DNA from 2 places in the Nonomuraea sp. NPDC049419 genome. Region 1 is predicted to be linked to the other one. Evidence: riboswitches for the same ligand, from Rfam matches in the RefSeq annotation. Region 1 holds a riboswitch; the other holds the start of a gene.

Region 1 (3,989 bases):
GCCGAGAGCAGCCCGAGCAGCGCGATCCGTAGGGACATGGCAGTGAGCATATCGAAAACTTGACATGTCAGAAGTTACATATCAATCTTCACCTGTGAGAGCTGACAAAAAGGGTGACATCGTCGTTCTGCTCGCCGTGCTCGGCGGCATGTTCCTGGCGATGCTCGACCAGACGATCGTGGGCACCGCGCTGCCTCGCATCGTGGCGGAGCTGGGCGGCGGCGCGCTCTACACGTGGGCGGTGACCGCCTACCTGCTGACCTCCACGGTCACCGTGCCGCTCTACGGGCGGCTGTCCGACCAGCACGGCAGGAAGCCGCTGCTGCTGATCGGCATGGTGGTGTTCCTCATCGGCTCGGCGCTGTCCGGGGCGGCGCAGGACATGACGCAGCTCATCGCCTTCCGCGCCCTCCAGGGGCTCGGCGCCGGCGCGCTGCTGCCGCTGTCGATCGCGCTGGTCATGGAGATGTTCCCGCCCCGCTCGGGCGGCGCCCGCGTGCAGGGGGCGCTCGGGGGCGTGATGGGGCTGTCGTTCCTGGCGGGGCCGTTCCTGGGCGGGCTGTTCACCGACCACGCGAGCTGGCGCTGGGCGTTCTACGTGAACGTGCCGATCGGCCTCGTGCTGATCGCGATCATCGTGCTGCGGCTGCCGCGCCGGCCCGGCGCCGGCGGCGGCGGCAGGCCCGACTACGCCGGCATCGCGGTCTTCACCGTGGCCGTCACGTCCCTGCTGCTCGGCCTGACCGAGAAGGGGCTCGACGGCCACACCTGGACCGACGCGGCCGTGGCGGGGCCGATCCTGCTGGCGCTGGTGCTGCTGGCCGTCTTCGTGGCGGTCGAGCGGCGCGCGGCCAGCCCGATCATGCCGATGGAGCTGTTCGCCAACCGGTCGTACACGCTGGTCAACCTCATCTCGTTCGTCACGGCCTTCTGCATGTACGCGGGCGTCGTCTTCCTGCCCCGCTACTTCCAGGAGGCGCTGGGCGTGGCCGCCACCGAGTCGGGGCTGCGGATCTACCCGCTGACGCTGGGCATGGTCGCCGGCAGCGTGCTCATGGGCGCGCTGATGTCGCGGACCGGGCGGTACAAGCCGTGGCTGCTCGTCTCGCCGTTCCTGCTGGTCACGGGCGCGCTGCTCTGCCTCAACCTGGCGGTGGACAGCCCCGGCCCGGCGGTCGCGCTGTGGATGCTGCCGCTGGGGCTCGGCATGGGGCCGATGCTGTCCGGGCTGACGGTGGCCGCGCAGCAGTCGGTGGAGCCGCGCCACCTCGGCGTCGCCTCGGCGAACCTGGCCTTCTTCCGGCAGATCGGCGGCTCGGTGGCGCTGGCCGTCGGCGGCACGCTCTACACGGCGGAGTTCGCCGCGAGCGTACGCGGGGCGGGCGCCGCAGCCGCGCACGCCTCCTCCGCTGCCCTGGTCGTGCCGTCGCTCGGGGTGGCGGGCGCGGTGATCGCCCTGGTCGCGCTGGTGGCGCTGCCCGACAGGCGGCTCGCGGACCCGGCAGAGTCGGCGGACCGGCCGCCGCGGCGGCCTGAAGACACGGTGGAGGCCGGTTTCGCGTCATGAGCGGGGGCGTGCGAAGCTTTGAGTGTCCCCAACACCATGGAGGTCCTCATGGCGGATACACCGGAGCCGGAAGTCAGCGAAACTCCCGAGGACGAGATGAAGCGCAAGTTCCGCGAAGCGCTGGAGCGCAAGCGCAGCCAGCAGGCGGGCGCGGGCGCGGGTGGCAGGGGCGTCGACCCATCGAAGATTCACGGGGCGCACGGGCCGGCTGCCAATAAGAGATCGTTCAGGCGCAAGAGCGGCGGCTGAGGACCGAATCCTCAGGGGGCACGGCATGCCGTGCCCCCTTTTGTATGCATTCCCGCTGAAGGTAGATCTTTATCCGATTCGTGGTGAAACGTTTGCGGGTGTCCGATCCCGTCGTTAGAGTGTTCGCCATTACCAGCCGGTGACCTAGTCCTTACCCAAGACGGACGACCGGCTGGCGCCGAATCCCGAACCATTCGGGAACCGGGGAACCACCCGCATTCGGGGTGAATCCGGCCAGCGCGGCCGGTAGGGCAACTCCACCGCCCGAACCCGTCAGCTAACCCGGTAGGCGTGATGGAGAGGATCACGTATTACATGTTCCAGCGCGTCGTACCCCCAGACCGCTCTTTGACGGCCGCCCGCTGAGCGGCCCCCTTCCCCAGGCTCGTCAATTGCGCTCCGCGTAGCGCCGCGGGGTCCACCGCCCCGCCGCGCCCCCATCCCCTCGCGCCCGAGCGCAACTCCCCCGTCCCCTCGTGAAGGGTTTTGCTGCTTCATGTCTGCCCGTTTCAGCCTGCGTTCCCTCGCCACGCTGACCGCCTGCTGCGTCGGCATGCTGACCTGCGCCAGTACGGCCGCGCACGCCGACACCCCCGACAAAGACAAGAAGATCCTGCTCAAGGGCTCGACCACGGCCTCGTACTTCTGGGACGACGCCTCCGGCCGGGCCGGTGACACCGGGCTGCCGGCCAGCGGCAAGCCCATGCAGAAGGGTCTGGCGGCCAGCCCGAGCTGGCCGCTGATGACCGAGGGTTACGTGGTCTACAAGGGCAAGAAGGCGCCCTTCTTCGTCGGTGACCGCGGGCCGGGCGAGCCCTCCAACCGCGGCATCATGCTCGACCTCGACGCCAAGACGTTCGCCGAGCTGACCGGCGGCAGGTTCAACTCCAGCACGCTCGGTGTGGACGGCGTCGGCGGCCAGGGCCACATCGAGGTCGAGTACGTCATCACCAAGTGGGGCGACGGCGTGGGCAAGAAGAACCACCCGGTCCCGTTCTCGACCGGCGCCTGGTCCAGGCGTGACAGGAACCCGGCGCCCCCGCCCGCCGACCAGGAGCAGAACTCCCAGGCCGGTGGCATCGCCGTACCGGCCGCCCGCTGACGGCTTTACGCCACACGTACCAGAATGACATTCTGGCCTGCGTGACGACCCGTGTAGCCGCAAACGGCATTGAGATCGCCTATGACAGCTTCGGCTCACCCACAGGGCGGCCGCTCCTCCTGATCATGGGGCTCGGCGCCCAGCTCATCCAGTGGGACGAAGGGCTCTGCCGGCTCCTCGCGGAGCAGGGACACCACGTCGTACGGTTCGACAACCGCGACGCGGGACTGTCCACGCACATCCACGACGCGGGCGTCCCCCAGCCGGGGGCGCCCGCACCGTATTCGCTGACGGACATGGCCGCCGACACCGCCGCGTTCATGGACGCCATCGGCTGGCCGTCCGCGCACGTCGTGGGCGCCTCGATGGGCGGCATGATCGCTCAGACGCTGGCCATCGAGCACCCCGAGCGGGTGCTGACCCTGACCTCCATCATGTCCACGCCGGGACCCGACGTCGCCCCGCCCACCCCCGAGGCGATGACCGCGCTCATGACGCCGCCGCCCGCCGACCGCGCCGGCGTGCTCGACCAGTCGGTGGTGACCTGGTCGACGATCGGCTCACCGGGCTACGAGCTGGACGAGGAGGCCATCAGGGAACGGGCCGGCCTGGCCTACGACCGCTGCTTCGACCCGGCGGGCACGGCCCGGCAGTTCGCGGCCATCAGGGCGTCGGGCGACCGTACGCAGGCACTGGCCGGCGTCCGCGCCCCCACGCTGGTGATCCACGGTGAGGCCGACCCGCTGATCCCGGTGGCCGGCGGCCGGGCGACGGCGGAGGCGGTGCCGGGGGCGCGACTGGTGACGTATCCGGGGATGGGGCACGACCTGCCGAAGGCCCTGTGGCCCGACATCGTCGCCGAGATCACCAAGCTGACCGCGTCCTGAACCCTCCAGCTCTGATCGGCCCGCTGGGGCCGATCAGGGCTGCGCGTGCTTCTCGCGGCAGCGCATGATCTCGTGGACGTTGTCCTCCGCCCACGCGGCCACCACCGAGATCGGCCCGTGCAGCGAGCGCCCGAGGTCGGTCAGCGTGTACTCGACCCGCGGCGGCACCTCCGCGAACACCTCG
Region 2 (3,989 bases), on a different contig from region 1:
CCAGGTGGCCCCAGCGGTCCGTCGCGGCCTTCACCACGGCCTGCGGGGCGCCGTCCGCGGTGATGTCGGCGGAATGGACGGCGATGCCGGGGTGGTGGGTGGCGGTCTCCTCCAGAGGGGCTGGGCGGCGGCCCACGGCGAGTACGTGCGCGCCCGCCTGGGCCAGGGCGATCGCGGTGGCCCGGCCGATGCCGGAGCCGGCGCCGGTGACGATCGCGACGGTGTTCTCGAGATGACGACTGGTCACGTGCTGAACTTCCTTGTCCTGTTCGGTGCGGTCAGGTGCTGGGGTGGGTTCGTGGGCCTGCGCGGAGGGGGAGGCGCAGCGTGATGCGGGCGCCGTGGGTCTCGACGTGCAGGCTGCCGTGGTGGGCGGTGGTGATGGCGCGGGCGATGGCCTGGCAGAGGCCGGTGCCTCCCTGGTCGCCGGCCGGCTCGTCGCTCGTTTCCGAGGGGTTGTCGCTGGTCAGGCGGAGTTCCGCGTAGCCGGCCGTGCGGTGCAGGGTGACGGTCGCCGGGTGGCGGGTGGTGCGGAGGAGGATGGCCAGGAGACGGGTCAGGTAGGTGGATGAGGCGCGCGTGAGGACGGCGGGGTCCAGGCGGAGCCGCACGTCGCCGATACCGGCCGAGGCCGACTCCACCAGGGCGGTCAGGTTCACGTCGGTCAGTTCGCGGTCGTCGAGGCCGGCTTCGAGCCTGGACAGCAGGAGCAGGTCGGTGGTGACGTGTTCCAGCCGGTCGAGGTCGTCGCTGACGTGGTCGAGCAGGTCGGTCACGTCGATGTCGTCCGGGTGCCGCCGGGCCGCCTCCACCTGGACGCGCAGCGCGGCCAGCGGCGTACGGACCTCGTGGGAGGCGTCGGCGGTGAAGCGCCGCGCCGCCCGCGCCCGTTCGTGCAGCTCGTCGGCGCGCGGGATGAGCACGGGCATGCCCACCAGCTCGTCCCGCTCGCGCCCGCAGGCGTCGAGGCACGGCTGGTTGGCCGCCATGATCGTCATGTCCCCTGCCATGACCAGGCACGGGTTCGGGACGGCCGCCAGCAGCGCGGCATGGTCGTGTCTCATCAGGTTCCTCCCCAGGCGCTCAGCGAGCCTGTCACCAGCTAGGACAGCGCAGCTTCCCGGTCTGTGACCGCGAGGCGGGGACTTTGCCGAGCCGAGGGCTTAGCGGGAGGTGGCAAGGGGAGGGTGCGGTGGACTGCGGCGAGGGGGAGGCGTGCCATGAAGGTCGTGGTGGTCGGCGGGACCGGCCTGATCGGATCGAAGCTGGTGACCAGGCTGTCGCGTGACGGCCACGAGGCGGTGGCGGCTTCGCCGCGCACCGGGGTGAACACGCTCACCGGCGAGGGTCTCGCCGAAGCGCTGGAGGGGGCGCAGGTGGTGGTCGACGTGTCGAACGCGCCGTCGTTCGAACCGGCCGCCGTCCTGGAGTTCTTCGAGACCTCCACCGGCAACCTGCTGGCCGCCGAGTTGGAGGCGGGAGTCGGGCACCATGTCGCGTTGTCCATCGTGGGCACCGAACGCATGCCGGACAACGGATATTTCCGGGCGAAGGTCGCGCAGGAGCAGCTGATCGAGAAGTCGGGGATCCCGTACTCGCTGGTGCACGCGACGCAGTTCTTCGAGTTCGTGAAGGGCATCGCGGACGAGGCCGCCGACGGGGGAGTGGTGCGCATCGCGCCTGTGCTGTTCCAGCCGATCGCCGGGGACGACGTGGCGGCGGCGCTGTGCGAGGTCGCGGAGGGTAGGCCGCTCAACGGCCGGCTGGAGGTGGCCGGGCCGGAGCGGGTCAGGATGGACGAGTTCGTCCGGCAGGCGCTGGCGGGGCTCGGTGACCACCGTGAGGTGGTCACCGACCCGCACGCGCGCTACTTCGGGAGCGAGCTGGGCGAGCACTCGCTCGTGCCGCTGGGGGAGGCGCGGCTCGGCGGGGCTCGCTACGGCGACTGGGCCGCCGCCGGGTAGCACGCCCGAGACGTCAGACGGACTGGCGGCCCAGGGCGCGGAGCTGGTCGGGCGTCAGAGCCGAGACGTTCTGGTCGATGGGGACGTCCGTGTACTGGTGGATCGCCCACGACTTCCAGTCGGCCGGCGGCGTGATCGCGCCCTTGGCCCGGCTGTAGTGGGCGACCCAGAGCGGGTACTGCGCCAGGCCGTGGCCGTAGGTGTCGGCGAAGTTCCAGCCGCTGTAGAAGAGCGGCTTGGTGCCGGTCTGGTTCTCCACGTACGACAGCCACGCCTTGGCCCAGGCGTTGACCTCCGCGACGGACTTGCCGTCGGTCGTCTCCAGGTCGAGGACCAGCAGGTCACCGGCCCTGGCGGGCTGGGCGTTCACCGCGGCCAGGAAGTGGTTGGCGTCGGCGATGGGGTCGTCGGCGGGGTGGCCGTAGTGGTAGGCGCCGCGCACGATGCCCTTCTCGCCGAGCTCCCGCCAGTGCCTGGCGAAGGAGGAGTCGACGAAGTCGGTCCCCTCGGTGGCCTTGATGATGCCGAACTGCGCGGAGCTGGAGCTCCAGTCGTACAGCGGCTCGTAGTGGGAGATGTCCAGGCCGTAGGTCAGGGCGGAGCTGTGCTGGGCCGCCTCGTGCGGGGCGACCTGGTCGGTGGTGGAGGCGTGTGCGGTGCCGGTGACGGCGGTGACGGCGGCGAGTACGGCTCCGCCGAGCGCCAGTCCGAGGCGCTTGCGGTTCTCGGCAAGCTTGGCCATACGGATGTTGACTCCTTGCTTCCATGCCGCCTACCGGGTTAGCTGACGGGTTCGGGACTGGAAGTGCCCTACGGACGCGGGCATGAGCGGGCGTCCGATTCACCCCGGAAAGTGGGTCCCCGGTTCCGCGGGACGCGGATTCGGCGGCCGTACGCCGGAGACGGCGTACGGTCCGGTCAAAGATGCGAGGGCACGCGCTGCGGTGGTCCCTCGACCCGCAAAAGTACATAATTCGCAAAAGTATCTGCAAGTACTCTAAAGGGACTTTCACTCCGCTGACCTGGTAAGCGGTTCGAAATCCCCGTGTAGGTCGCGGATCCGGAAATGGGTAAAGTTTTCCGGCGTTCACTCCAGACGAAGCGTCCGGGCCGTCCTGGAGAGGGTCTCCGGCGGCAGCGCGGCGCCGTACGACGGCACGAGCTCGCGCAACGCCGGCCGCCAGCCGTCCAGGCGGCCGGGGAAGGCGCGTCCGAGCACGTCCAGCATGATCGCCACGGACGCCGACGCCCCCGGCGAGGCCCCGAGCAGGGCGGCGAGCCCGCCGTGGGCCGACGTCACCACCTCGGTGCCGAACCCGGCGATCGACCCGCGCCCGTTCACCGGCTTGACCACCTGCACCCGCTGGCCCGCGGTGATCGGCTCCCAGTCCGCCGCCCGCGCCTCGGGGACGAACCGGCGCAGCGCTCGCAGCCGGTCGCCGCGCGTCTGCGCGAGCTGCCCGACCAGGTAGCGCAGCAGGGCGGGCTCGGCGCGGGCGGCGCCGAGCAGTGTCACGACGTTGCCGGGCGTGACGGATCCCGGCAGGTCGGTGAGCCTGCCGCGCTTGAGGAAGCGCGGCGAGAACGCGGCGAAGGGCCCGAACATCAGGTACGTCCGCCCGTCCACGACCCGGGTGTCGAGATGCGGCACCGACAGGGCGGGCGCACCCGGCTCGGCGTGGCTGTAGACCTTGGCGTGGTGCCCGGCCACCAGCTCGGCCCGGCCCGTCCGCAGGAACCGCCCGCTGATCGGAAACCCCCCGTACGCCCGCGTCTCCGCCACCCCGGCGCTCTGCAGCAGCGGCAGCGTGCCCCCGCCCGCCCCCAGGAACACGAACGACCCGCGCACCCCGTAGTCGCGGGCACCCGCCAGGTCGCGCACCCGCAGCCGCCACGACCTGCGGTCACGGGAGAGCCCGCGCACCTCGTGCCCGGTCCGCACCTCGACGCCGGCACGTTCGAGCGCGGCGAACAGCCGCCGGGTCAGCACGCCGTAGTCGACGTCGGTGCCGCCACGAGAACGGC

Evidence for each region. Region 1 has a riboswitch for cyclic di-AMP ahead of AB0K12_RS17710 (hypothetical protein). Riboswitches for the same ligand answer to the same signal wherever they lie in the genome.
Region 2: it holds a riboswitch for cyclic di-AMP, as region 1 does, so the genes downstream of both, AB0K12_RS30635 (GH25 family lysozyme) here and AB0K12_RS17710 (hypothetical protein) in region 1, are expected to answer to the same signal.

What each region holds. Positions count from the first base shown of each region.
Region 1 is NZ_JBFAQB010000005.1:113,707-117,695, reverse strand. Features, by position in the region: gene AB0K12_RS17725 (PadR family transcriptional regulator) at 1-38, opposite strand, end outside; gene AB0K12_RS17720 (MDR family MFS transporter) at 95-1,567, shown strand; gene AB0K12_RS17715 (DUF5302 domain-containing protein) at 1,616-1,816, shown strand; cyclic di-AMP (ydaO/yuaA leader) riboswitch at 1,983-2,123, shown strand; gene AB0K12_RS17710 (hypothetical protein) at 2,313-2,918, shown strand; gene AB0K12_RS17705 (alpha/beta hydrolase) at 2,960-3,805, shown strand; gene AB0K12_RS17700 (helix-turn-helix domain-containing protein) at 3,839-3,989, opposite strand, start outside.
Region 2 is NZ_JBFAQB010000012.1:154,792-158,780, reverse strand. Features, by position in the region: gene AB0K12_RS30650 (SDR family oxidoreductase) at 1-247, opposite strand, end outside; gene AB0K12_RS30645 (HAMP domain-containing sensor histidine kinase) at 279-1,064, opposite strand; gene AB0K12_RS30640 (SDR family oxidoreductase) at 1,221-1,964, shown strand; gene AB0K12_RS30635 (GH25 family lysozyme) at 1,978-2,706, opposite strand; cyclic di-AMP (ydaO/yuaA leader) riboswitch at 2,719-2,862, opposite strand; gene mqo (malate dehydrogenase (quinone)) at 3,052-3,989, opposite strand, start outside.